Regions from separate parts of the Streptomyces sp. NPDC088246 genome, predicted to be linked through region 2. Evidence: riboswitches for the same ligand, from Rfam matches in the RefSeq annotation. Region 2 holds a riboswitch; each other region holds the start of a gene.
The links. Region 2 has a riboswitch for cobalamin ahead of ACIPEK_RS21980 (ABC transporter substrate-binding protein). Riboswitches for the same ligand answer to the same signal wherever they lie in the genome.
Positions count from the first base shown of each region.

Region 1: linked by a shared signal. The riboswitch ahead of ACIPEK_RS25065 (prenyltransferase/squalene oxidase repeat-containing protein) and the one ahead of ACIPEK_RS21980 (ABC transporter substrate-binding protein) in region 2 are both predicted to bind cobalamin.
Region 3: linked by a shared signal. The riboswitch ahead of ACIPEK_RS10485 (ribonucleoside-diphosphate reductase subunit alpha) and the one ahead of ACIPEK_RS21980 (ABC transporter substrate-binding protein) in region 2 are both predicted to bind cobalamin.

Region 1 is NZ_JBIURV010000019.1:20,975-30,302, forward strand. It holds gene ACIPEK_RS25050 (ABC transporter ATP-binding protein) at 1-991, opposite strand, end outside; gene ACIPEK_RS25055 (energy-coupling factor transporter transmembrane protein EcfT) at 988-2,142, opposite strand; gene ACIPEK_RS25060 (SCO2322 family protein) at 2,139-2,825, opposite strand; gene ACIPEK_RS25065 (prenyltransferase/squalene oxidase repeat-containing protein) at 2,822-4,096, opposite strand; cobalamin riboswitch at 4,204-4,339, opposite strand; gene ACIPEK_RS25070 (MBL fold metallo-hydrolase) at 4,411-5,451, opposite strand; gene ACIPEK_RS25075 (aldehyde dehydrogenase) at 5,712-7,175, shown strand; gene ACIPEK_RS25080 (ferredoxin) at 7,175-7,408, shown strand; gene ACIPEK_RS25085 (FG-GAP-like repeat-containing protein) at 7,601-9,328, opposite strand, start outside.
Region 2 is NZ_JBIURV010000015.1:164,139-173,466, forward strand. It holds gene ACIPEK_RS21975 (beta-ketoacyl-[acyl-carrier-protein] synthase family protein) at 1-713, shown strand, start outside; cobalamin riboswitch at 792-980, shown strand; gene ACIPEK_RS21980 (ABC transporter substrate-binding protein) at 1,047-2,087, shown strand; gene ACIPEK_RS21985 (FecCD family ABC transporter permease) at 2,141-3,175, shown strand; gene ACIPEK_RS21990 (ABC transporter ATP-binding protein) at 3,172-4,014, shown strand; gene ACIPEK_RS21995 (carboxypeptidase regulatory-like domain-containing protein) at 4,011-7,817, opposite strand; partial or broken gene ACIPEK_RS22000 (PRC-barrel domain-containing protein) at 8,813-9,130, opposite strand.
Region 3 is NZ_JBIURV010000005.1:258,321-267,648, forward strand. It holds gene def (peptide deformylase) at 1-616, shown strand, start outside; gene ACIPEK_RS10465 (D-Ala-D-Ala carboxypeptidase family metallohydrolase) at 786-1,523, shown strand; gene ACIPEK_RS10470 (GlxA family transcriptional regulator) at 1,829-2,803, opposite strand; gene ACIPEK_RS10475 (hypothetical protein) at 2,885-3,097, shown strand; gene ACIPEK_RS10480 (ribonucleotide-diphosphate reductase subunit beta) at 3,094-4,113, opposite strand; gene ACIPEK_RS10485 (ribonucleoside-diphosphate reductase subunit alpha) at 4,113-6,524, opposite strand; cobalamin riboswitch at 6,663-6,804, opposite strand; gene mctP (monocarboxylate uptake permease MctP) at 6,947-8,584, opposite strand; gene ACIPEK_RS10495 (DUF3311 domain-containing protein) at 8,581-8,835, opposite strand; gene ACIPEK_RS10500 (hypothetical protein) at 9,097-9,328, shown strand, end outside.

The DNA of each region.
Region 1 (9,328 bases), on a different contig from region 2:
CACCGAGACGCTCGACCCGGGCCGTGGCATCGGCGACGGGCCCGGAAGCGGCGGTGGTGGTCTGTGCGCCGCGGCCCAGCAGCCGGGCGAGGGCGCCGCGCCGCGCGGGGGCGGTGGGCGGCGGGGCCACCACGGTTGCGTGGGACGGCGCGGACGACGGGGCGGGCGGCCGTGCCTGCGCCAGCCGCTCGCGAAGACCCGCCGCCCGGCGCCGGGCGTCGCGGACCGAGAGCGGCAGCGGCTCCCACCCCGCCAGCCGGCCCAGCGCGACCACCGGCGGGTGGACCGGGGAGACGGCCATGATGTCCGCGGGCGCGCCCATGACCGGTGCGGCGCCCGGCGACGGCAGCAGGACGACCTGGTCCGCGTACTGCACCACCCGCTCCAGCCGGTGCTCCGCCATCAGGACCGTCGTACCCAGGTCGTGCACCAGCCGCTGCAGCACGGCGAGGACCTCCTCGGCCGCCGCCGGGTCCAGCGCGGACGTGGGCTCGTCGAGAACCAGGACCTTCGGGTGCGGGGTGAGGACCGAGCCGATCGCGACCCGCTGCTGCTGCCCGCCGGAGAGCGTGGCGATCGGCCGGTCGCGCAGCCCGGCCAGGCCCAGCAGATCGAGGGTCTCCTCGACCCGCCGCCGCATCACATCGGGGGCGAGGCCCAGCGACTCCATCCCGTACGCCAGCTCGTCCTCGACCGTGTCGGTGACGAAGTGGGAGAGCGGGTCCTGGCCCACCGTGCCGACCAGATCGGCCAGTTCGCGTGGTTTGTGAGTACGCGTGTCGCGGCCGTCGACCGTGACCCGGCCGCTCAGCGTGCCGCCGGTGAAGTGCGGTACGAGACCGGACACGGCGCCCAGCAGTGTCGACTTGCCGACCCCGGACGGACCGACGAGCAGTACCAACTCGCCCTCGGGAATGGTCAGATCGACCCCGGAGAGGGTGGGGCGCTCCGTCCCCTCGTACTGCACCGAGACGTGCTCGAACCGGATCACTGGCTCTCCTTGGAGTTCGGGGCGCCCACCGGGGGCGGCACCGGCGCCACCACCGCGGGCAGCAGCCCGATCAGCACCGCCGCCGCGGGCCACAACGGAAGCACCGGTGCGACCAGCGGTACGACCCCGGGGCGCAGCGCCTCCCCGTCGACACCGCCCGCCCAGATCATCGCCACGGCCACCGTGACCCCCGAACCCGCCACCAGCCAGGCCCGCGCGCCCCACCGGTCGGGCCGGTAGCGGGTACGGACCGAGCGGGCCCCGCCGAGTCGCAGTCCGGCCATCGCGGCGACGAGCCCGGCGATCAGCAGCGGCAGGCCGTACACCGCACCCTGCGCGGCCAGCAGACCGTACGTACCCGCGCACACCCCGAGCAGCCCGCCGAGCGTGAGGACGTTCGTGGTGTGCCGGACGGCGGGCGGGACCTGTGCGGTGCGCCCGTATCCGCGCGCGTCCATCGAGGCCGCCACCGCGACCGACCGCTCCAACGCGCCTTCCAGGACCGGCAGTCCGATCTGCAGGACCGCCTTGATGCCGCCGGTCGGGCGGCCCCGCAGTCGCCGTGCGGTGCGCAGCCGGGCCACATCGGCGACCATGTTCGGCGCGAACGTCATCGCGACGACGACGGCGACCCCCGCCTCGTACAGCGCACCCGGCAGCGACTTCAGCAGTCGGGCCGGGTTGGCGAGCGAGTTCGCCGCACCGACGCAGATCAGCAGGGTGGCCAGTTTCGCCCCGTCGTACAGCGCGAAGACCAGCTGTTCGGCGGTGACCCGTCCACCGATCCTGACGCCCTTCGCCCAGTCGGGCAGTGGCACCTCGGGGAGTGTGAACACCGGATGCGTACCGGGGATCGGCGAACCGAGAAAGACGGAGAAGACCAGCCGCACACCGACGACGAACAGTCCGATCCTGATGAACGCCCCGTACGAACGGGCCCACGGCGCATCCGTACGGCGCGCCGCGACCACATAGCCCGCCACCCCCACCAACAGGCCGAGCAGCAGAGGATTGGTGGTCCGGGACGCGGCGGTGGCGAGGCCGAGCGCCCACAGCCACCAGGCCCCGGCGGGCAGGGCGTTGCTCCGGGTCGCCCCGGGGGCGCGCAGCGGGCGGCGCAGCCGGACCGGGCCGGTGGTCGAGGCGGTCATCCGCGGCGGCGGCGGGCCTGCACGACTGCGGCGATGCCGAGGAGAAGAACGGCGCCGACCCCGACCAGCACCCCGGCGGACGGTCCGCCACCGGAGCCGCCGGAGTCCCCCGAGCCGGCGGCGGAATCGGCCGGGGACGCGGATGCGGACGCGGCAGGCGCCTCGTGACCGTTGCCCGAGACCTGTTCGCCGCAGCCCGAGGCCGGATAGCCGGATATGGCACAGAGCAGCGCGTCGCTGCTGTAGCGCAGCGGCTTGGCCACCGAGGCGAGCGCCTCCGCGGTGCTCGCGTCCGGGGCGACTTGTGCGCACGCGGTGCGCAGCGCGGGCGGAGTCTCGCCGGCCGGGGCGTCCGCCGCCGTGCCCGGGTCGATGACCAGCGCGACCCGCTTGGTGCCGTCCTCGGCCGGGGTGTCCGCGCAGATCTTCGCGAAACCGGGGGAACGGCGCGGCCTCGCCGAGTCCTGGGAGTCCTCGCTCACCGAGAACCGGAAACCCTGCACCGCGCCGTCGTCCGGCCGGACCAGGGACGGGCCCTGGGTGGCGTACGTCCAGCCGGTGCCGGAGCCCTCCCAGAACGACCAGTACCGGTACCCGGCCGCCTGAGCCGTCCCCGCGCCGAGCACGGCCAGGACGGCGCCCAGGACCACCAGGAGAGCGGCGGCCCTTCCCGCCCGCCTCACAGCTGCTGGTTCTTCCGGCGGCCGCTGATCAGGAAGCCGGCGCCCGCACCGACGACGAGGCCGATGCCGACGTACCACCACACGCCGCCGATCACGTCGTCCCCGCTGTGGACCTGGTCCTTCTCCGTGGCCACGTACCCGGTGTCGGCGGACGGGTCGGGCGTCGTGATGGCCGCGGGGGCGGGACCGGTCGCGTTCAGCTTGCCGATCAGGTCGACGCCGCCGAAGTCGCGGGCGTCGTCGCCGGTCGCGTGCGCGGCGAGGGCGAGCTGAGCGTAGGCGGCGGGACCGTTCTGCTCGGCCCAGGCCCCGGAGTTCTTCTTCAGCCAGGCCACGGCCTTGGCAGCCTTGTCCTGGTGGCCCGCGGCCGACAGTGCGACGACCGCGTCCGCGGTGTTGCCGAAGTCGGGCTGCGGGGTGGAGTCGGTGGCGCCGGGCATCGGCGCCAGGCTGAGATGACCGCTGGTCGCGAGGGCGTCCGCGAGGAAGTGGGCGCCGTTCTGCGCGGCCTGCTCGGGCGTGAGACCGGACCCCGGGTGGCAGCTGGGCGCCTTGACCGCGGCGTTGTTCCCGACGGCCAGGGCCTTGCCCATCGTGCCGAGCACGGCGGCCGCGGTGGCGTCCGCGTTGGCGGCGAGCTTCCCGGCCTTGTCGGGCTGGTAGGCGAAGGCGCCGCCGTCCTTGCCACCGCACGGGATCGCGAGCTTGAGCAGCGGGTCGTAGGGGGTCTTGCCGCCGGGGGTCGTGATGTCGCCGAGTTGCTGCCCCTGCCGGGCAAGGGCGCCGATCACCAGGGAGGTGGAGTTGGCGTCACTGGGCGCGCCGGCGGTGTAGCCCCAGCCGCCGTCCTCGTTCTGTACGGACTTCAGCCAGCGCACCGAGTTGTTCACGATGTCCCGGTGCCCGCCCACCTCGACGAGCGCCTGGACGGCGGCCGCGGTGGCATTGGTGTCCAGCACGGTCTTCTCCGTGCACGGCTGGGAGACGTCGGGCCGGTACGCGGCGTAGGCGCCGTTGCCGCACTGCTGCGCGATCAGCCAGTCCACCGACTTCGTGGCGGGCGTGACCCCCTCGACCCGCTGGGCGAGGAAGGCCAGCGACTGCCGCCAGACACCGTCGTACGTGGGGTCCTTCGTCCCGTACAGCCCGGAAGGCAGTGCGGCGGACGGCGAGGGCGACGGGGACGGCGCTGCGACCGCGACCGGGGCAGCGGCCGCACAGAGCACGGTGGCGGTGGCGGCGAGCGTTGCTGCGCTGCGGCGTACGGTCATGGCGGGCGGGGCCTCTCCTGCGGGGGAACCGGGCACAGGCACGCTCAGGCACCAGGCTCCGGCTCCGTATACCTCGACGGTGCCGACCACCGGGGTTCCGGTGGTGCGAGCCGGTCACGACCGCGGACAGGGCATTCCGACTCACCGTCTCCTATGACGGTTCACGGCTGCGTGGTCAGTGCCGGATTTGCACCGGCTTCCCCCTGAACGGGCATGATGACGACTCGCCCACTGTACCGGGCGCGGTCGGAGCGGTTCCGGGCCGGGAGGAGCGCCACCGCCCGCCCTCCGGCCCGCTGGAGCGTGGGCCGCCTTCACACTGCGACGTACGTCACGGGCTCGCTCCCCGTCACGGCCTCCGCACGCCCGAGCTTCACCAGCCGCCGCAGATGAGCCTCGGCCTCCGAGACGGCGATGTTCCGGGAGCCGTTCGGGATCTGTTCCCAGGGCCGGTTCCACTCCATCCGCTCGGCCAGCTCCCACGGTGTCAGCGGTGTGGCCAGCAGCCCGAGCAGCCCGGTCAGCCGCTCCTCGTGATGGTCCAGAAGTTCCCGCACACGCCCTGCCGCGTCCGCGAACGCGTACTGGTGGGCGGGCAGCACTTCGGCGACCCCGAGCCTGCCGATGCGCTCCAGGGAGTCGAGGTAGTCCCCGAGAGGGTCGGTCACCGTCGCGTCGTCCGGGTCCTCGTACAGCCCGATGTGCGGGCTGATGCCCGGCAGCAGGTGGTCGCCGGAGAAGAGCCGGCCACGGCCCGGCAGATTCCTCGGATGTCCCTCCTCCAGGTGCAGGCAGACATGGCCGGGCGTGTGCCCCGGCGTCCAGATGGCCCGTAGCTTGCGGCCGGCCAGACCGAGGAGTTCACCGGGAACGATCTCCCGGTCCGGAAGCGCGGCCCGCAGCCCGGGCAGGGTGCGCATCCGGCCCCCCTTGGCCGCGGCCGCCCGCAACGGCGCGAGATGCTCCTCGGGCGCACCGACCGCGGTGAGCTTCGCCACGAGGTACTTCAGCCAGGTGCCTGGTTCCGACTTCCGGGTCCGGCGCACGATCGCGGTGTCCGCCGCGTGCATGGCGATCCAGGCGCCGGACGCCTCGCGAACCTGCCCGGAGAGGCCGTGGTGGTCGGGATGGTGATGGGTGATGACCACCCCGTGGATGTCCCCGATACCCACCCCGACGGCGTCGAGCCCGGCGGCGAGCGTGTCCCACGCCTCCGGATCGTCCCAGCCCGTATCGATCAGGACCGGCCCGCGATCGGTGTCGAGAACATGCACAAGAGTGTGGCCGAGCGGGTTGTCAGGGATGGGGACCTTGATGCTGTGTACGCCCCCGCCGTGGTCGGTCACCTGTGTCATGGGTCCCCATCTCTCTCGGCGACGTGCAGCTGTGGTGCGTAGCGCCCACTGTAACGAGAACTTGTTCCAGTAGTAGCCCCGGTCGACCATCTGTCAGGCGCGGTACGTGCTGCGCGCCGGAGGTGACGCGGGCCGGTCCGCCGGTGATCCGGGCGGGTGCTGTCGCAGCCGTGGACTCCTGGAACTGGAACTGGTATCAGTTCTGACACGGAGTCAGACAACGAGTCGGGTAACGCGCCGGGCCGCGGGAGGCAGCAGCCATGACCGAGCTTGTCGAACACGGAAAACTGTTCATCGGCGGGGAGTTGGTCGATCCGCTGGGCCGGGATGTCATCGAGGTCATCTCCCCGCACACCGAACAGGTCATCGGCCGGGTGCCGCACGCCTGTGAGGCGGACGTGGACCGGGCCGTCGCCGCCGCCCGGCGGGCCTTCGACGAGGGGCCCTGGCCGCGGGCGTCCCTCGACGAGCGGATCGAGGTGATCACCCGGATCAAGGACGCGTTCGCCGTGCGGTACGAGGAGATCGCCCGGGTCATCAGCTCGGAGAACGGCACCCCGTACACGTCCAGCATCATGGTCCAGGCGCTGGCCGCGATGATGGTGTGGGACGCGGCGATCACCGTCGCCCGTACCTTCCCGTACGAGGAGCGGCGGGACGGGGTGCTCGGGCCGCTGTTGGTGCGCCGGGAGCCGGTCGGGGTGGTCGCGGCCGTGGTGCCGTGGAACGTTCCGCAGTTCACCGCGGCCGCCAAGCTCGCGCCCGCGCTGCTGGCCGGCTGCTCCGCCGTGCTCAAGGTCTCGCCCGAATCGCCGCTGGACGCCTACATCCTGGCCGAGATCGCCGCCGAGGCCGGGCTGCCGGAGGGGGTGCTCTCGATCCTTCCGGCCGACCGTGAGGTCAGCGAGTACCTGGTCGGGCATCCGGGCGTCGACAAGGTGTCGTTCACCGGGTCCGTGGCCGCGGGGCGCCGGGTGATGGAGGTCGCCTCCCGCAACCTCACCCGGGTCACGCTGGAGCTGGGCGGGAAGTCCGCCGCCGTGATCCTCCCCGACGCCGATCTGGACGCGGCCGTCGCCGGCATCGTCCCCTTCGCCTGGATGATCAACGGACAGGCGTGTGTTGCCCAGACCCGCATCCTCGTCCCGCGCTCCCGCTACGACGAGATGGCCGAGGCGTTCGCCGCCGCGGCGGGTGCGCTGAAGGTCGGCGACCCGCTCGACCCCGCCACCGAACTCGGCCCCCTCGTCGCGCAGCGCCAGCAGCGGCGCTCGCTCGACTACATCCGGATCGGCCAGGACGAGGGCGCCAAGATCCTCACCGGCGGCGGTCGTCCGGCGTCCCAGGAACGGGGCTGGTACGTCGAGCCGACCCTCTTCGGCGACGTCGACAACTCCATGCGTATCGCCCGCGAGGAGATCTTCGGCCCCGTCATCTGCCTCCTGCCGTACAGCGACGAGGCCGAGGCCGTACGGATCGCCAACGACTCCGACTACGGTCTCAGCGGCAGCGTCTGGACCGCCGACACCGAACGCGGCATCGACATCGCCCGCCGGGTCAGGACGGGCACGTACAGCGTGAACACCTTCAGCCTCGACATGCTCGGCCCGTTCGGCGGCTACAAGAACTCCGGCCTGGGGCGGGAGTTCGGGCCCGAGGGATACGCCGAGTACTTCGAGCACAAGATGATCCACCTGCCGGCCGGCTACCAGGGCGGTGCGTGATGGGGGACCGCTGGGCCGTGGAGGTCGACCGCGGGGTCTGCATCGGCTCCGGGATGTGCGTGAACCACGCCCCGGACGGATTCGCGCTGGATTCCGCGCGGCAGTCCCATCCGGCGACCCCGGAGACCGACGCCAACGAGAAGGTCCTCGCCGCGGCCGAGGGATGCCCGGTCGAGGCGATCACGATCACACTGATCGACTCGGGGGAGGCCGTCTTCCCGCCGGAGGAGTAGAGGTCCTGCTCTCCCGCCCACCACCTGACGGGTGCCGAGCCCGGCACAGTACCCCGGACGCCTCGGGCGATGCGGGCGAAACGGGACGGGGCCCGCGCGGTCCGGTACGGGCGCGCCGCATCCACCTCTCACGTGAGTGGCCCGTACCGGAACGAAACCGGTACGGGCCACCTCGTCCACGTACTCCTGGGATCAGCTCAGTGCCTGGAAGTTCTGCCATCCCGAAGTGCCCACGGCGACTCCGCTGCCCGAGATGTTCGGGTAGAAGTAGAGCTGTCCGTCGCCTCCGGTTGCCCAGATGTCAACCTTGGCATCGCCGTCGGCATCGGGGACCGCCGTGACCAGCGGACGGTTGGCGCGGGTCCAGCCGGACCCGATGGCGACGGACGCCGGGCCGGAGCCGAGCCCTTCGCCGGAGTTCCCCTTGCCCTCGTAGAGGCGCAGTTCGCCGTTGGTCTTGTGGCGTGCGATCAGGTCGACATGGCCGTTCCCGGTGCGGTCTCCTGGTGCGACAAGGTCGTAGGTGGACCATGATCCGTCGCTGATCAGGACAGGGGCCCGGCTCTGGTCGAGGTAGAAGGAATCGGAGCCGAAGTAGAGCCAGAGCAGGTTGCCTTCCTTGACCAGGAGGTCCGGGTAGCCGGGTATGTCGATGGTGCCGTCGCCGTCGGTGTCGAGCGGCCCGTCGACATCCCCGATGGCGAGGATCTGATCGGCTGCTGCCCAGTGGTTGTTGGCCTCGTCCAGGACCTGGAGTTCCTGTGCGTCGATCTGACAGGACCGGGACTGCCCGTCTGCTTGTTCGTCACGGCTTGTGCAGGCGAAACCCACTCCGTTGTTGGGGAACGCGTACAGCGTTTTGCCCTCGTCCCCGGGCAGTGCCGCGATCAGGTCTTCGTATCCGTCGCCCGTCCAGTCGCCGCGGTGGGTGATGGAGGCTCCACTGAAGTCGGTGTTGCCTGCTGGGGTGGCTGTTCCCACGCGGCCGTTTCCCTGCCCTGGGTAGAGCCATAGTTCGCCATTGGTTCGCACACCGTAGAGGTCGGCGTTGCCGTCGCCGTTGAGGTCCCCGGGCTTGTCCGGCACGCCAGGACTGTTGGCATAGAACAGGTAGTACGCGCCGTCGGACCGGTTCTTGGCTGCGTCGAGGCTACGCACGTACAGCCTCTGTGAGCCCGCCGAAGGCGGAGTGAGCGTGATCTTGGCGTCTTTCTTGCCGTCTCCGTCCAGGTCGACCGTGGGTGTGACGGAGCGGATGGTGGGGTCCCAGTCGGTCCAGTACTCGTACGACGTCACGTCGTTGACGCCACCGTTGCCGATGATGAACGAGCCAGGCTTCCGGGCTTCTCCTGTCTGCTGCGGCCAGCCGTCCGAGCCGTCGGGGAAGTCGGTCGACGTGATGGTCGGCGGGGTACTCGGGCGGTTCGGGTCGAAGACGAACCGGCAGCCGGGCTGACCGGCGGCCGGAGTCCATGCGGACTCCGCCGTGGCGTCCTCTGCCCGGGCCTTCCAGGAGAAGTTGCCGTTGCCGGTGGCGAGGTACTTCTGAAGTGTGGCTTTGGGCACCTTGAGAGTCGCGACCTTGCCTGAGGTCGTTGAGACCTTGGTGCTCACGATCAGGACCCCGTTGGGGTCATCGTTGGGGTGATGGCCTGTGGCCCAGAGGTCGAACCGGGCCTTCACCGTGCCGCCGTCGGGGTCGCTGACCTTGGCGTTGAGTGTCACGTCCGTGTTGCCGATGGAGACGAACGGGGCAGAGGTCAGGCAGCCGCCCGAACTGGGGCTGGTATCCAGGCTGGTCGGGGCGTTGGGCACGGTGTTGTACTCGGTGGACAGCACGGCCGACTTGGCGTCGAACTTCTTCCAGCTGTACACGTCTGCCTCATTGGTCGCCTGCAGGCCGAGCGTGATGTTGGGCCA
Region 2 (9,328 bases):
TCGCGCGCGATCTGCTGGTCACCGGACAGTGCGACATCGCGATCGCCGGAGCCACCGAGTCGATCGTCTACCCGGTCGCCATGACCGGATTCGCCCGGTCCGGAGCCGCGGCCCGGGCGGAGGGCGACCCGGCCAGGCGGTGCCGGCCCTTCGCGGCCGACCGTGCCGGGCTGGTCATGGGTGAGGGCGCCGCCGTCATGGTGCTGGAACGGGCGGACGACGCCGTCGCCCGGGGCGCCGCGCCGCGGGCACTGCTCGCGGGCACCGGCGCCACCACCGACGCCCACCACCCCACAAGCCCGCACCCGTCCGGCGCGGTCGCCCAGGCCGCGGTCGAGGCCGCGTTGCGCGACGCGGGCTGGGCGGCCGAGGACGTCGAGCACGTCAACGCACATGGCACGGCGACACCGATCAACGACGCCACCGAGGCCGCCCTCATCGGCCGGGTCTACCCGCACCGGCCGCCCGTCACCGCCCCGAAGGGAGTACTCGGGCACTGCATGGGGGCGGCCGGAGCGATCGAGGCCGGACTGACCGTCCTGACGCTCCAGCGCGGAGTCGTACCGCCGATCGCCAACCTGGACGCCCCGGCCCCCGAGTTCGACATCAACTGCGTCACCAAGCAACCCCTGCGGCAGCCCATCCGGCGCGCCGTCAGCCACTCCTTCGGCTTCGGCGGGCACAACGCCGTGATCGCTCTTGAGCGTCCGTAGGCATCGGGCAGGTGGTGCGACGGGAGCACAGCCCGGCGTACCACCGGCCACACCGCCCATGAGCTGCGCGGAGGCTCGTGATAGCTTGCCGAAGCCAGTCAAACTCCACGTAGGGGTCAGGGAATCCGGTGAGAATCCGGAACTGACGCGCAGCGGTGAGGGGGACGGGCGGGGCCACGGCCACTGGGACACCCGCGGGTGTCCTGGGAAGGCGTCCCGTCCGTAGGAGCCCGAGTCCGAAGACCTGCTGGCACCTGCGACCCGGTACCGGGCGCAGGACTCCGTACAGCGGGCTCCGCGCATGAGCCCCGAGACGCAGAGGGACTCCGTGCCGTGCCGTCCATAGCCAGCCCTGTCCGCGCCATTGCCCTGCTCTCGGCGGGACTCGTCCTGCTGACCGCCTGCGGGGGCGGAACGAGCAGCTCTGCCGCGAAGTCCGGCTCCGCCGACGGATACCCCGTGACGCTGAAGAACTGTGGACGCACCGTCACCGTCGAAGCCGCACCGCACCGGGCCGTTTCGGTCGACCAGGGATCGACGGAGATCCTGCTCTCCCTCGGCCTCGCCGACCGGCTGGCCGCCACCTCGACCTGGACCGACCCGGTGATGAAGGGCCTGGAGAAGGCCGACGCCAAGGTTCCCAGGATCGCGGACAACCGGCCGTCGTCGGAGAAGGTCCTCGACCAGGAACCCGACTTCATCAGCGCGTCATTCGAGTCGACGCTCGCCAAGGGCGGCGTCGCACCCCGCGAACAGTTCGAGGATCTCGGCGTTCCCACCTATGTCTCGCCCGCCGACTGCACCGGCAAGGACAACAGCGGCGGCGGCGACGGAGCCCGTACCGCGCCACTGACCATGGACAGCGTGTACGGCGAAGTGCGCGACCTGGCCAAGGTGTTCGGCGTGCAGAAACGCGGCGACGCACTCGTGGCGCAGCTGCGGGCCCGGGTGAAGAAGGCGACCGAGGGCGTCGACGCCTCCGACGCCACCCTCCTCTACTGGTTCTCCGACTCCAAGGCCCCGTACCTGGCCGGCTGCTGCGGAGCGCCCGGCATCATCACCAGGGAAGTCGGTGCGAAGAACGTCTTCGACGACACCCATGAGGAATGGCCCCAGATCAGCTGGGAGACCGTCGCCGACCGCAACCCCGACGTCCTGGTCATCGGAGATCTGACCCGCAAGGCACAGACCGCCGAGAGCGCCGCGAAGAAGATCGAATTCCTGGAGTCCAACCCCGTCACGAAGAACATGGACGCCGTCAGGCACCAGCGGTACGTCCTGCTGAGCGGCCAGGCCATGAACCCGTCCATCCGGACGGCCGAGGGTGTGGAACGCGTCGCCGCCGGGCTGCGCACATTCGGATTCGCGGGGTGACGGACACCGAACGGGCCACGGCGGTGGACGCGCCACGGGCCTTTGACGCAGCCGTGCGCAGTGGCACGGGGATACGGAGGCTGCGCGGCGGAGCCCTATGGGCCTGTGGCATCGCACTGCTCGCGCTGTCCGTCGCGGTCGCCGTCACCATCGGCCCCGCCCGTATCTCCGTCGCCGACGTCTGGTCCACGGTCGCCTCCCACCTCGGCTGGGGCCGGTCACGGCTCAGCCCGATCCGCGACGGCATCATCTGGAACCTGCGCATGCCGCGCACCCTGCTCGCCGCGGTGTGCGGCGCCGGGCTCGCGGTGTGCGGGACCGTCATGCAGTCCCTGCTCCGCAACCCGCTCGCCGACCCGTTCGTCCTCGGCGTCTCCTCCGGTGCGTCGACCGGCGCGGTCGTGGTCGTCGTCCTCGGAGTCGGCGGGGGAGCGGTGTCGATCTCGACCGGCGCGTTCATCGGCGCACTGTGCTCGTTCGCCCTCGTTCTGCTGCTGAGCCACACCCTGGGCGGCACGACCGACCGGGTCGTCCTCTCCGGTGTCGCGGCCATGCAGCTGTTCTCCGCGCTCACCTCCTTCGTCGTGATGACCGCCGCCGACGCCGAGCAGACCCGCGGGGTGCTGTTCTGGCTGCTCGGCTCGCTCAGCGGGGTCGGCTGGAGTGATGTGTGGATCTGCTGCGCCGTTCTCGTCGTGACGCTGCTGATCTGCCTCGGCCAAGCCCGTACGCTCGACGCCTTCGCGTTCGGCCAGGACGCCGCCGCCGCACTCGGCGTCCATGTCGCGCGCACCCGGATCGTGCTGCTCTGCACGACCGCGCTGCTGACCGCCGCACTCGTCAGCTCGGCCGGCGCCATCGGCTTCGTCGGTCTGGTCCTGCCGCACGCCGCCCGTGCGCTCGCCGGCTCCGGGCACCGGCGGCTGCTGCCGGTCACCGCACTGGCGGGGGCGGTATTCCTGGTCTGGGTCGACACCCTCGCCAGGACGGTCCTCGACCCGCAGGAAGTGCCCGTGGGAGTCGTCACCGCCCTCATCGGTGTGCCCGCGTTCGTCCTGGTCCTGTACCGCAGCCGGAGGATCACATGACGGGTGGAGCCACTGAGGGGCTGTGTGCCGAGCGGGTCAGCCGGGAGGCCGGCGGCCGCCTCATCCTCGACGGGGTCCATCTCGCCCCGCCGCCCGGCGCCACCGTCGGGCTGATCGGGCCGAACGGGTCCGGCAAGTCGACCTTGTTGCGGGTGCTGGCAGGGGTCCTCGCCCCGGATGCGGGAGTGATCACCCTCGACGGCCGGCGGCTCGACGAGATCGGTCGCCGAACCGTGGCCCAGCGGGTCGCCGTGGTCGACCAGCATGCCGTCACCCAGGTCGAGTTGAGCGTCCTGGACGTGGTACGCCTCGGGCGTATCCCGCACCGCAGGGCCTGGTCGGCACCCGGCCGGGCGGACGACCACGCGGTGCGCGAAGCCCTGGAGCGGACCGGTCTCGCCGATCGCGGCGACCAGTCCTGGCACACCCTCTCCGGAGGCGAGCGCCAACGTGTCCAGATAGCGCGCGCACTGGCCCAGCAGCCGCGTGAACTGCTGCTCGACGAGCCGACGAACCACCTCGACATCCAGCACCAGTTGGATCTGCTGTCGCTGATCACCTCGCTGCCCCTCACCGGTGTGATCGCTCTGCACGACCTCAATCTGGCCGCGATGTTCTGCGATCGGATCGTCGTCATGAAGGAGGGGCGGGTGGTGGCCGCCGGGACCCCGGCGGAAGTGATCACCGAGGAGCGGATCGCCGACGTCTACCGGGTCAGGGCGCGGGTCACTCCCGACGGCCCGGACGGGCGGCCCTCGGTGCGCTTCCTGCCCCAGCGGCCGGGGCCGCGCTCACCAGTGAGCGCGGCCCCGGGGACACCCGGTGTCCGCCGCGCCTAGGCCTTCTTCAGAGTGAAGTCGGTGGTCACCGTTGCCTTCTTGACGACCTTGACGGTGGTCGCCGTCGGTGCGTAGCCGTCCTTGGCGACGATCACTGTGAGCGGGTTGTTGCGGGCATCCAGCCACAGGGCGTAGTGGCCGTCCTTGTCGGTGATCAGGGTGTACGAGGACGCCCACGAGTCGACCTGGACGGTCGCCCCCTTCAGGGGTGCCGTGCTGCCGTTGGATGCCTTGCCGAGCACCGTCCCGGTGATCTTGCCCCAGGTGTTCGGCGGGGCCACCGTCATGGTGACGGGGACCGATGCCACCGCGTACGGGGTGTTGGTGGAGATGGCGACCTGGGCGGTGAACTCACCCGGCTGGGTGATCTCGTCGACCGAGGCCTTCACCGACACCGCGACCGAGACGGTGGCGCCCGGAGCGAGTTTGAACTCCGAGGAGTCCAGCGACAGCCAGCTGACGTCCGAGCCGCCGGTCTGGTCGTAGCCGGGGAGCAGTTCGACCGTGCTGACCGGGCTTGCGGTGCCGGTCGCGCCGCCGACCTTGTAGAAGCCCGGGGCGCCGCCGCCGCGGAAGGTCGCGACGTCGGCGTTGGGCAGGGACGACCAGGTCCCGGCAGCCGGGTCGTAGGCGTAGCCCACGTTGGTGAGTGCGTTGCCGCTGACGCCGGAGGAGATCGGCAGCAGGCCGTTGGCCGCGGTGGACGCGGAGCCCCACAGGGGCTTCGGCATGTCCGGCAGGGCCGACCAGGAGTCGGCAGCCGGGTCGTAGACGTACCCGGACTTCAGCTCGCCATCGTCGGTGACACCGCCGGAGCAGTACAGCAGTGCGCCGATGGCGCCGCAGGACTCCCAGGCGACGTCCTCGGGGTAGCTTGCCCCGGTGGACCAGGAGTTGTCCGACGCGTCGTAGACCGTCACCGAGTCGGAGCCGCAGGCGGTGGCGGTGCAGCCGCCGACGGAGTACAGCTTGCCGTCCAGGACCGCGGAGCCCGAACCCGCCAGCGGAGTCGGCGAGGGGGCACCGGTCGTCCACGTGTTGGAGGCGGGGTCGTAGATCTCCAGCTTGGCGTCCGGACTCCCGCCGGCGCCCCAGCCACCGACTGCGTACAGCTTGCCGCCGATGAAGCCGTGGGCCGGGGCCTCCCGGGTGTCGGCCGCGTCGGCCAGCTTGGTCCAGCCGTCCTCGGCGTCGTAGGAGTACAGCGACTTGATGTCGGCCGAACCGTCGTAGCCGAACGCCGAGTAGATCTTGCCGTTGTCGGCGGCGACGGCGTTGTCCTCGATGGTGTCGGGCAGGTCGGCCACGGTCTCCCAGGCCTCGCCCCCCTCGGCCGGTGCCGCCGCGGCGGCACCGGCTTTGCCGGCCTGACTCTTCGCCGACAGTGGCGAGTAGTCACCCTTCTTGCTGATCAACGGCGCACCCGAGGTCGCCGGGGTGAAGCCGCCGGTCTTCTCGGCCAGCTTGACGGTGGCGTCGGCACCACCGGTGTTCTTGATCGTGAGGGTCTTGGTCGCCGAACCGCCCCAGGCCACCGAGGAGTCGATCGAGGTGGGCGTGACCTTGAGACGCCCGGCCTTGAGGGAGAAGTTCTTCTCGACGGTGGAGTCGGCGGCGAAGGTCACGGCCTTGGAGGCCGAGGTGTACTTGGACTTGGCGACGGCCAGCGTCTGCTTGCCGACCGGTGCGAAGGCCCAGTAGAAGCCGTCACCGAGGGCCGCGTCGTTCGGGGTGGCGGCCGACGTGGTGTTCACGGCGCCGGTTCCGGTGCCGGTCAGGGTGGCCCCGCTGATGCCGTCGCCGGTGTTGGCGTCGGTGACCTGCCCGATGACCAGACCGCCGGGGACGGGCGACATACTGCGGGCGCCGATGAACACGTCGTCGACCTCCCACCACCAGCCGAACTTGCCGGTGAAGTGGAACCGCACCCTCACATCGGACTCGCCCGCGTAGTCGGTCAGCGGAATCGTGATCTTGGAACCGGTCACGGCGCTGGTGAGCGAGGAGACCGCGGTCCAGGTGGTGCCGCCGTCCGTGCTCACCTCGACCTTGGCGGTCTGGCCGGAGAACGACTTGTAGCTGGTCCGGTAGCTGAGCTCCGGCAGGTCCGTGTCCGAGAAGTCGTAGGACGGGCTGGTCAGCGTGGAGTCCTGGGTCTTGCCGCTGCCCGCCTTGTCGCTGTCCACGATGGCGAAGGCGCCGGTGCCGCCGGTGGTGTTCTTCCGGCTGCCGGGGTCGTCGAACTGCCAGCCACCGGTGGTGCCGTCGGCGTTGGCGACGGTCCAGCCCTCGGGGGCCGAGGTGGTGGAGTCGAAGGGCTCGGTGGCGCCGTCGTCCACCGCTGTGTACCCGGCCGCGGTGCCTGCCCAGGCGTCCACCGGCAGGCTCACGTTGGCGGAGACCGCCGAGTCACCCACGGTGATGATCTTGGTGGCGCTCTGGTAACCCGGGTAGTTGCTGGTGACCTTCAGGGTGTACTTCTTGCCGGCCGGGAGGTTCACCGTGTAGGTGCCGTTGAGCGGGTCGGTCTCGATGGGCGCGCCCGGCACTTCGTCCACGGCGATCTCGGCGTAGAGCGGCCAGCCGTGTCCGGAGCCGTCGGTGATCTTGCCGGAGACGGTCTGGCTCGGGACCGGGGTGAGCGCGAAGCTCTTGGCCACCGAGCCTCCGTCGGTGATCTCGACACCGGAGAAGGTGGCCGTGGTGTAACCGTAGGCGTCGACCGTCAGGTTGTAGGTGCCGGCCGCCAGGGTCAGCGAATAGGTGCCGTCCGCACCGGACTTGGCCTTGGAGTCGCCCGCGGTGATCTCTGCACCGGCGACCGGATCACCGGTGGTGCTGTCGGTGACGGTGCCGCTCAGCACGCCGTGCGGACCGTTCTGGAAGGCCTGGACGCCGTTCGGGGTACCGAGGCCGGTCGGACCGTCCCAGCCCTCACCCGCCGTGCATAGCTTTGCCGGGGTGCAGGAGCCGTTCTCGCCGTCGACGACGTCGTTCAGACCGCTGCCGCCGGCCGCGTAGGGGTAGGCGGCCGGGTAGGTGCCCGCGGTCGGTGTGCCGGCTGCGGCGTAGGCACCGGCGATGATCGGCGAGGAGGCACTGGTGCCGCCGTAGACGGCCCAGCCGTCACCGCCGTACGTCTGGTAGACGGAGACACCGGTCAACGGGTCGGCGACCGCGGAGACATCGGAGACCGCGCGCATGTCGCAGTCGGTGCCGACGCCCTGCTGCCAGACCGGCTTGGCCTCGTAGACCGAGCAGCCCGAGCCCGGACCGCCGTAGCTGTTGTGCCAGACCGACTCCGACCAGCCACGGCTGGTGGAGGAGTCCTGGGCCAGCGCGGTGCCGCCCACGGAGGTCACGTACTGCGAGGCCGCGGGGTAGGCGACACCGTAGGCGTCGTCGCCCGAGGAGGCGACCACGGCGACGCCCGGGTGGTTGTAGTGGGCGTCGAACTCGGTGGTCTCCGACGGGTCCTCACCACTGCCCGGGGTGCTGGTGTAGCCCGTGCCGTACGAGTTGGAGATGAACTTGGCGCCCTGCGCGACCGCTTGGTCGACCGAGGCGCCGATGTCTTCGAAGCTTGCGGAGTCGGCTTCCACCAGGACGATGTCGGCGTACGGGGCGGCCGCCGAGACCATGTCCAGGTCGAGCGAGATCTCACCGGCCCAGCCGCTGTCGGGGGCCGGGTAGTCGGTGCCGCCCCTCTGGTCGACCTTCTTGAAGCAGCCGTTGGCCGTGGTGCAGGCGGGCAGTCCGTCCCGCCCTCCCGGACACCCTTCCGCTAGTTTTCGATCACACACCGTTCGCCGTGATGGACCGAACCGCCCGTGGCCGAACACTCCACAGGGTCTCGCGCGGTGGCGATGACCAGGAATTTTCCGGGCAAATGGTCGGGCAATAACTTTCGGTAGGACATTTGTCTATGAGTGATATACGAGTGAGGCTGCCTTCTGTGTGGAGCGTGTTCCAGGGAATTCTGGATCTTCTCTGGTGGGGTGGCGGAGCGGTCCATCGAACGGGCAATAAACAAATAAATGTAAAGAGTGTTTGAAGAGGTTTATCCGCAGCGATCCGGTGGAAATGCCGACAGAGGCCGGCAGATGAACGCGGCACGGCGCACGAACCGTCCGGACCCGGAGCGCGCGGGGCCGCAGGGTCGGGCACGGTTCGGGCGGCCGACCCTCGATCAGTCCTGCACCCGCCGGTCGTTGCGCAAGTCGACGGCCTGCCTGAGGAACGTCCACGGCCGGGACCTTCGCATCGGCCGTGACCTTCGCATCGGCCGTGAGGCGCTACGCCGCCTGCTCGCCCGCCGCCTGCTCGCCCGCCGTCGCGCCGCCCGCCCCGCCATCCGTCGCGCCGCCATCCGGCGCGGCGGCGCCCCGGCCGGCTGTCGGCCACCTGTCACCGCACCCACGCAGGGCGCGGCTGCCACGGCTGCCAATCGGCCGACGGCCACCCCTGTGGGGTGTCAAACGTCGTAGGAGGGACGCCTCACGAACCCCCTGACCGCGCTGAAGTCGCCCCGTGCCGCCCCACGCCGACGCGCGTGATCCCGGGCAGGTTGCCCGCTCGCAAGGGGTCCGGCATCCGGCACTGGGCCGCGAAGCGGGCGGCGGAACTGTGGACTGCCCCGACCACCGGTGGCTTCTCCGTGCAGATGCGACACGGAGCTCACGTGTGAGCGCTCCGGGCGCCGGCCCCCCCACGCGGTGAAGAACGGACCCCTGCTCCGACCCGGCAGACCCGTGCGGACGCAGCTCTAATCGGCCGCCGGGTCCGACGGCGGCGTTCCCGACAGGCCGTAGTGGCGGTAGAGCTCCTCCTCCTCTGCCACGGACAGATGTGCGTCCGCGTCCACCCGAGGGGCTCCCTTCACGCGCTCCTTCGCATGCGCGACATGCAGATCGGTACCCACGCGACGGGCCCCGGCAAGGGGTACGAAGCTCTCCTTCATGCCGAACAGGCCGGTCTTCACCGTGATCCAGTCCGGACGGCCGGTGTCGTCGTCGAGGTACACCCGTCCCACACCGCCGATCTTCTCGCCCGCGGCGTCGTACACCGTCAGGCCGTCGAGTTCTCCGGAATCCGTGAAACCGTCGGCGGCTCCCATGACCGATTCCTCCTCGCGAGGCGCGTCCTGCGGCCGGCTTCCTCCGGCGAGGCGCGTTCGAGCCCCATCGCGCCTCACTCGCAGGGATGCCGCAACCTCCCCCGTCGATGGAGGCCCCCCGCAACCCGCTCGGCAGGCACCCGCGGCAGAGGTACGCAAACAGTGCCCGGATTAGCCCACTCGGGTGATAGGTGAAGG
Region 3 (9,328 bases), on a different contig from region 2:
GCAGATCAGCGTCGACGACGAAGGCTTCGTCGTGGACACCGAGGACTGTGAGGCGCGCGAGGCGGCACATCGTGAGCGCGGCACCTCCCGTCCGATCACGGTCGTGGGCAACCCGGTGCTGCACAAGGAGTGCAAGGACGTCACCGAGTTCGACGACGAGCTGGGCCGGCTGATCGACGACATGTTCACGAGCCAGCGGACGGCGGAGGGCGTGGGTCTTGCCGCCAACCAGATCGGCGTCGATCTGAAGGTCTTCGTCTACGACTGCCCGGACGACGACGGTGTGCGGCACGTGGGCGCCGTCTGCAACCCGGTGCTGGAGGAGCTGGCGCCCGAGAACCGGGTCCTGGACGACTCCAACGAGGGCTGCCTCTCCGTCCCGACGGCGTACGCCTCGCTGGCCCGCCCGGACTACGCGGTGGTCCGCGGGCAGGACGCCAAGGGCAACCCGGTCAAGATCCGCGGCAACGGCTACTTCGCCCGCTGCCTCCAGCACGAGACGGACCACCTGTACGGATACCTGTACATCGACCGGCTCTCGAAGCGGGACCGCAAGGACGCGCTGCGGCAGATGGCGGAGAACACACCGCGCTACGAGACCGTGCCGAACGACTGAGCATCCGGTTGCCACCGGGCGGGCCCGGTCTCCCTTGCGAGGGCGGCCCGGGCCCGCCGTTTCCGCCCCTCGGCGGACCGTCAACTGCCGTTGTTCCATGCGTAGTTGACGCGCGTCGACTCGTCCGACAAGCTCTCTCACCACATCTCCGTCATGGTAGGGAGCCTCCATGCTCAGACGCACCGCACGACTCCTGCTGGGTCTTGTCATGGCCATGGCTTTCGCCTTGGGCGGGGCCGTGGTGACCGCCGGCACCGCACAGGCCGACGGCTGCTACACCTGGACCCGCACACTGTCCCCCGGCGCCACCGGCAATGACGTCGTCCAGCTCCAGATACGGGTGGCCGGCTACCCCGGCTACAACTCCGTGCTCGCCGTCGACGGCTCCTACGGGCCGGCCACCACCGCCGCCGTCAAGCGCTTCCAGGCCGCCTACGGCCTCGCCGCCGACGGCATCGCGGGCCCGGCCACCCAGGCCAAGATCTATGAGCTCCAGGACAACGACTGCACCCCGGTCCACTTCACCTATGCCGAGCACAACCAGTGCAATACGACCTGGGCGGGTGGTGCCGTCGCGGCGGGCACGGCGAAGGCCAATGCCCTGAGCACCATGTGGAAGCTGGAGGCGCTGCGGCACGCGCTCGGTGACCAGTCGATCCGGATCACCAGCGGCTTCCGCTCCACCTCCTGCAACAGTGCGGTCGGCGGCGCGTCCAACAGCCGTCATCTGTACGGGGACGCCGCCGATCTCGGCGCCGGACCGCACGCCCTGTGCACCCTCGCCAAGGAGGCCCGCAACCACGGCTTCAACGGGATCCTCGGCCCGGGCTACCCGGACCACGGCGACCACGTCCACGTCAACCAGGGCCCCAGCCACTTCTGGGCGGCGCCGAACTGCGGCATCTGACACACAAGGGGCCCCGTACGCCGGTCCGTCCCGAACCGGCGTACGGGGCCCTTCCGCGCGCCGCGTCAGGCGGTCTTCGCCGTCAGCCGCGCCGAGCCCGTCGTCCGGAGTTTGGCACGATCCTCGCCCGGTCGGTGAGCGTGAACCCGCCCTGGCATCCCCGCCATTCACGCAGCGTGAGCAGCACCTCGGGCGGGGCCACGGCCGCCGAGTGCCCTCGCATTTTGCGCGTCGCGGGGGCCGTGGTCCATGGACAGGTGTGCGCAATGGCTGGGCGAATGATTGGGCCTCAGGTCCGTTATGGATCAGGCCACTTCGGTCATAGTGCTCGGGCCGCGGAAGGTGCGACGGTACGCATTTGGAGTGGTGCCCAACGATCGTACGAACTGATGGCGCAGCGCGGCGGCAGTTCCGAAGCCGGTGCGACCGGCGATCGTGTCCACCGTCTCATCGGATGTCTCCAGTAGATGCTGCGCCAGAAGCACCCGCTGGCGGAGCAGCCAGCGGTACGGAGTGGTGCCCGTCTCCTGCTGGAAGCGACGGGCGAAGGTGCGCGGCGACATGTGCGCCTGTACGGCGAGCTGTTCGACGGTCATCTCCTGATCGAGGTGGCGCTCCATCCAGGCCAGCGTCTCGCCGACCGTGTCGCACCGGGTGCGGGGCAGCGGCCGCTTGATGTACTGCGCCTGCCCGCCGTCCCGGTGCGGCGGCACCACCATGCGGCGGGCGATCGCGTTGGCGACATCGGGGCCGTACGCCTGCCGGACCAGATGCAGACAGGCGTCGATCCCGGCCGCCGTACCGGCCGATGTGATGACCGGGCCCTCGTCCACGTACAGCACATCGGGTTCGACGACGGCCCGCGGGAAGCGGCGGGCCAGCTCCGAGGCGTGGCGCCAGTGGGTGGTGCAGCGGCGCCCGTCCAGCAGTCCGGCCGCGCCGAGCACATACGCGCCGGAGCAGACGCTCAGCACGCGTGCACCCCGCTCCACCGCCCGGCGCAGGGCGTCGAGGATCTCTTCGGGGTAGTCCCGCTCGATGAAGTGGCTGCCGGCCGGCACGGCGATGAGGTCGGCCTCGTCCAGACGGTCGAGGCCGTGCGGCGTACTGATGGTGAACCCGGCATGGGTCTGCAGCACCGGGCCCTCGGCGGAGACCACGGCGAAATCGTGGACCGGCAGGCCCTCGTCGCTGCGGTCGAGGCCGAAGACCTCGCACAGCACGCCGAGCTCGAAGGGGTGGACCTCGTCGAGCAGCAGGGCGGCCACATTGTTCAGCATGAAGCCAGTGTGGCAGTAATTCGATGGTCTATGACAGTCCTGCCACTGCCGGAATCCGTCCGCGCGGACGAGAGTAGAGCCATGAACGCATTCCTGAACGTCCTGGGCATAACAGCACTTATCGCTCTCGTCCTGCTGACCACCCTCGCCGGGCTCGCCCGGGAGCGCCGCATCGACCGCGAGCTGCGGGAAGCGGAACGGGAGCGGAGGGAGGCACCCCCGGAAACGGCGGACGCCGCGCAGCCGGTGACGGCTGCGCGGCGCCCCTACCTCAGAAGCTGGGCCAGGATCTAGAAGTCGTCGTCGAAGGCGACCGAGCCCTCCACCGCCACCTGGTAGGCGGACGGCCGACGCTCGAAGAAGTTCGTCAGCTCCTGCACGCCCTGCAGCTCCATGAACGAGAACGGGTTCTCGGAGCCGTAGACCGCCGGGAAGCCCAGCCGGGTGAGCCGCTGGTCGGCCACACACTCCAGGTACTGGCGCATGGACTCGGTGTTCATGCCCGGCAGCCCGTCGCCGCACAGATCCCGGCCGAACTGCAGCTCCGCGTCGACAGCCTCCTTCAGCATGTCGGTGACCTGCTGCTGGAGCTCGTCGTCGAAGAGGTCCGGCTCCTCCTTGCGAACGGTGTCCACGACCTCGAACGCGAAGTTCATGTGCATCGTCTCGTCACGGAACACCCAGTTGGTGCCCGTGGCGAGCCCGTGCAGCAGACCCCGCGAGCGGAACCAGTAGACGTACGCGAACGCGCCGTAGAAGAACAGACCCTCGATGCACGCCGCGAAGCAGATCAGGTTCAGCAGGAAGCGACGGCGGTCGGCCTTCGTCTCCAGCCGGTCGATTTTCTCGACCGAATCCATCCACTTGAAGCAGAACCGCGCCTTCTCACGGATGGACGGAATCTCCTCGACCGCGTCGAACGCGGCGGCACGGTCGTCCGGGTCGGGCAGATAGGTGTCCAGCAGCGTCAGATAGAACTGGACGTGCACGGCCTCCTCGAAGAGCTGCCGCGACAGATACAGGCGCGCCTCGGGGGAGTTGATGTGCTTGTACAGCGTCAGCACGAGGTTGTTGGAGACGATCGAGTCGCCCGTCGCGAAGAACGCGACGAGCCGGCCGATCATGTGCTGCTCGCCGGGGGAAAGCTTGGCGAGGTCGGCGACGTCGGAGTGGAGGTCGACCTCCTCCACCGTCCAGGTGTTCTTGATCGCGTCGCGGTAGCGCTCGTAGAAGTCCGGGTAGCGCATGGGGCGCAGGGTCAGTTCGAAGCCGGGGTCGAGCAGGTTCTTCTCGGAGTTGGTGGAGCTCATCACTGACAGGCCTCGCAGGACTCGGGGTTTTCGAGGGAGCAGGCGATCGCGTCCGCGTCGGGAGTCTGGGCCTGCTGCACGGGAATGGGGGCGGCGGCCCCGGCCCGGCCGGAGGCCGCACGGGCGATCCGGGTCGCCGGGCGCGAGCGCAGGTAGTACGTCGTCTTCAGCCCCTGCTTCCAGGCGTACGCGTACATCGAGGAGAGCTTGCCGATCGTCGGCGTCTCCATGAACAGGTTCAGCGACTGGCTCTGGTCGAGGAACGGCGTACGGGCTGCCGCCATGTCGATCAGACCGCGCTGCGGGATCTCCCACGCCGTGCGGTACAGCGCCCGCACATCCTCCGGGATCCAGGCGAAGCCCTGCACGGAGCCGCTCGCCTCGCGCAGTGCCTCACGGGTCCGCGCGTCCCACACGCCGAGCTGCTTCAGCTCATCCACCAGATATGCGTTGACCTGGAGGAACTCACCGCTGAGCGTCTCGCGCTTGAAGAGGTTGGAGACCTGCGGCTCGATGCACTCATAGACACCTGCGATCGACGCGATCGTCGCCGTCGGCGCGATGGCGAGCAGCAGCGAGTTGCGCATCCCGGTCTTCGCGACCCGGGCGCGCAGCGCGTCCCAGCGCTCCGGCCAGTTCAGCTCGGTGTCGTAGTGGTCGGGGTGCAGCACACCGCGCGCGGCACGCGTCTGTGACCACGCGGGCAGCGGGCCGGAGCGCTCGGCGAGCTCGCAGGACGCCTCGTACGCCGCGAGCATGATCCGCTCGGAGATCTTCGTGGAGAGCGCGCGGGCCTCGGGGGAGTCGAACGGCAGCCGCAGCTGGAAGAAGACGTCCTGCAGACCCATCGCACCCAGGCCGACGGGGCGCCACTTCGCATTGGACCGGCCGGCCTGCTCGGTCGGGTAGAAGTTGATGTCGACGACCCGGTCGAGGAAGGTCACGGCGGTGCGGACGGTCGCGTCCAGCCGCTCCCAGTCGATGCCACCGTCGGCGACGAACGCACCGAGGTTGACCGAACCCAGGTTGCAGACGGCCGTCTCGCCGTCATCGGTGACTTCGAGGATCTCGGTGCACAGATTCGACGAGTGGACGACGCGGCCCGGCTCGGCGGTCTGGTTCGCGGTCCGGTTGGAGGCGTCCTTGAACGTCATCCAGCCCTGGCCGGTCTGCGCGAGGGTACGCATCATCCGGCCGTACAGTTCACGGGCCGGCATCGACTTGCGGGCCAGCCCCTTGGCCTCGGCTGCCCGGTACGCGGCGTCGAACTCGTCGCCCCACAGGTCGACCAGCTCGGGCACATCGGCGGGCGAGAACAGCGACCAGTCGCCGTCCGCGTCGACCCGGCGCATGAACTCGTCCGGGATCCAGTGCGCCAGGTTGAGGTTGTGCGTACGCCGCTGGTCCTCACCCGTGTTGTCGCGCAGCTCCAGGAACTCCTCGATGTCCGCGTGCCAGGTCTCCAGGTAGACGGCGGCGGCGCCCTTGCGGCGGCCGCCCTGGTTGACCGCGGCGACGGAGGCGTCGAGCGTCTTCAGGAACGGCACGATGCCGTTGGAGTGCCCGTTGGTGCCGCGGATCAGTGAACCGCGGGCGCGGATGCGGGAGTACGAGAGACCGATTCCGCCCGCGTGCTTGGAGAGCCGCGCCACCTGGTGGTAGCGGTCGTAGATCGAGTCGAGCTCGTCGAGCGGGGAGTCCAGCAGATAGCAGGAGGACATCTGCGGATGCCGGGTGCCCGAGTTGAACAGGGTCGGCGAGGACGGCAGGTAGTCGAGCCGGCTCATCAGCCCGTACAGTGCCGCGACTTCGTTCAGGGCACGCTTCGAGTTGTCCTCGGCGAGCCCGGCCGCGACGCGCAGCATGAAGTGCTGCGGTGTCTCGATGATCTGGCGGGTGTGCGGGTGGCGCAGCAGATAGCGGCTGTGCAGGGTCCGCAGCCCGAAGTAACCGAAGCGGTCGTCGGCGTCGTCGGCGAGCGAACGCTCCACCAGCGCGTCGAGTGCGGCCGCGTGCAGCGCGACGAACTCGGCGGTACGGTCCGCGATCAGGCCCTCGCGGTGCCCGACGGCGACCGAGGCGGAGAAGGAGACCGCGCCCTGGCCCGCCGCCTCGTCCGCGATGGTGCGGGTCAGCAGCCTGGCCGCGAGCCGGGAGTAGGCGGGGTCCTCGGAGATCAGCCCCGCGGCGGCCTCCGTTGCCAGCGAGCGCAACTCCGCCGCGTCCGACCGGGCGCTACGGCCGCGCAGCGCGGCGGCGGCGACGCGACCGGGGTCGGTGTCGGGCAGATCGACGGTGAGGTCGGTCAGGGTCCGCAGCAGTGCGGTCCCCGGTCCGTCGTGTGCGGTTCCCTCGGACTCGGCCGCTTCGGACACGGCGACTGAAGCCGGATCGGCTGGCGCGATGGTCACGTGGTGCTCTCCCTCGCTCGGCTCGGGGCCGGCGGGGAGCGGGGCAGCCGGGCAGAGGCGGGCCCGCGTCGGGGCAGCACTCATTACGGCGTCCACCGGCCCATCCGCGAGGCCCGGACGTCTGGCATCCGGTTCGGTCGAGCCGGATGCGCTGTCGGCAGGTCCTCGGACTTACTTGAGGGTGCGCAAAAGCACACCGAATACACCGTTGCGGGACAGTTCCGGATTCGCACCGGATTTCCCTGCGGCGACAGCGAGCACGAGCATACATGTGGGGGCCGTCCGATGAGACAGCCCCCACATGTTGTGTCGCGCAACGGAATTCGGAACGCGCGTACGGCCCGCCGCTGAGCGCACGGACGGCCCGCCGCGCCCCGCTGGAGGGGCCTCGACGGGCCGTCGTACGGCTGTGGGAGCGGTCGTCAGTGGCCGCCGCCCGGGGCCCCCGCAGTGGCCGGCGGGAGCTCCACCTGGACGCCCTTGTCGCCCGCGTCGGCCGTGTAGTCGGCCGGGGAGGTCTCGTCGATACCGGCGGGTGCCTTCACGGCGTTCAGGGCGAAGGTGAGCACCACCGTCACCACCACGTTCAGCACGAACGCGGTCAGGCCGATGTAGCCGATCTCGCCGATGCCCGGGATCTCCTTGGACGACCCGCCGAAGTGCGCCTGGGTCGGGCTGGCGACCCCGTACGCGGCCACCGTCCCGTACACCATGCCGACCGCCCAGCCCGCGAGCAGTGCCCAGCGGTGGAACCAGCGGGTGAACAGGCCGCCGACCAGGGCCGGCATCGTCTGGAGGATCCAGATGCCGCCGAGCAGCTGGAAGTTGATCGCGACCGTCTTGTCCATGGTGAGGACGAAGGCGAGCGCGCCGACCTTCACCAGCAGCGACACCAGTTTGGAGACCTTGGTCTCCTGTTCCGGGGTCGCGTCCGGCTTGAGGAAGTCCTTGTAGATGTTGCGGGTGAAGAGGTTCGCCGCGGCGATCGACATGATCGCGGCGGGCACCAGAGCGCCGATGCCGATGGCGGCGAACGCGACCCCTGCGAACCAGTCGGGGAACATGTTCTCGAACAGCTGGGGGATGGCCAACTGCCCGTTGTCCACCTTGATCCCGGCGGCGATCGCCATGAAGCCGAGCAGTGCCAGCAGGCCCAGCATCAGCGAGTACAGCGGCAGGATCGTGGTGTTGCGCCGGATCACATTGCGGCTGCGGCTGGATAGCGTCGCCGTGATCGAGTGCGGATACATGAACAGCGCCAGCGCCGATCCCAGCGCCAGTGTGGCGTAACCCCATTGGCCCGCTTCACCCGGCGCGAGCGCGCCACGCGGCTTGCCGGTTGCCGGGTTGGTCTGGGAGAACGCATCGCCCGCCTTGGCGAAGATGTCGTCGAAGCCGCCGAGCTTGATCGGGATGTAGATGATCGCCACCACGATGACCAGGTAGATCAGTCCGTCCTTGACGAACGCGATCAGCGCCGGCGCCCGCAGACCGGACGAGTAGGTGTACGCGGCGAGCACCGCGAACGCGATCAGCAGCGGCAGGTCCTTGACGAACCAGTGGGTGTTCTCTCCACCGCCCACGCCCATCACGTCCAGCACGGCCTGGATGCCGACGAGTTGGAGCGCGATGTACGGCATCGTGGCGAGGATGCCCGTGACGGCGACCGCCAGCGAGAGCCCCTTCGAGCCGAAGCGCCCGCGGACGAAGTCCGAGGTGGTCACGTACCCGTGCTTGTGCGAGACCGACCACAGCCGAGGCAGGAAGGTGAAGATCAGCGGGTACACGAGGATGGTGTACGGCACTGCGAAGAAGCCTGCCGCGCCCGCCGCGTAGATCGCCGCGGGCACGGCGACGAAGGTGTACGCGGTGTACAGGTCGCCGCCGAGCAGGAACCAGGTGACCCAGGTGCCGAACGAACGTCCGCCCAGGCCCCATTCGTCGAGGCTGGCGTCGTTCTCGGCCTTCCGCCAGCGCGCCGCCAGGAAGCCCATGACCGTGACGGCCAGGAAGAAGAAGATGAAGACGCCGAGCGCGACGCCGTTCACGCCGTCCTTCATGCCGACGCACCCCCCTTGCGGGCGCGCTGGTCACGCTGCCACAGCTTGTACGCGATCATCGTGAGCGCGGTGGAGATCAGCACCCAGAGCATCTGGTACCAGTAGAAGAACGGAATGCCGATGAAGGTGGGGTCCACCTTCGCGTATGAACTCACCCAGAGCATCGCCACGAACGGCGCGATGAGACAGAGGGCGATGACCACCCGCACGGGTGTGACGGTGGGTGGTTTTCCTTCTGGGCCTGCTGGCATGCGGCGACTCCGTCCCCTCGCTGATCACCTGGTCGATGCGCACGAAATCTAGGGGAGGCTTCCGGCCATCGTCATCCCCTGTCCGCATCGCGGTCCGGCAACGGTGATGCATCGGTAGGTATCACGGGGGCGGGCCCACCCCGGTTCACCCCGGCGGGCAGATTCTGTCGAGCAAGCGTGCGAACCCCGAACGATGATGTGGCACGGGTCGCTTCGCTCGCGAAAAGCCGCGGCGAGTGGCGGGTTGGTGTGGACCTTTCCTTGGCTGTGGTCCAACCGGCGGGCGCCGGCGTTTGCGATGTCCTCGCCGGCCCTGGCCGCACCGGCCGGCTTTACGGGGGGAAGGGCTGCCCGTCCTCCTGCTGCAACACGGACTCTGCGGGGGTCCGGTGGCAGCGGTTCCTGGAGAAGGAGTTCATTGCTGCCAACGGTTTCCGGTACGGCCAGTACAAGGTCTACAAGATTGTTTCCGACCGTCAGGTCTATGTGGACA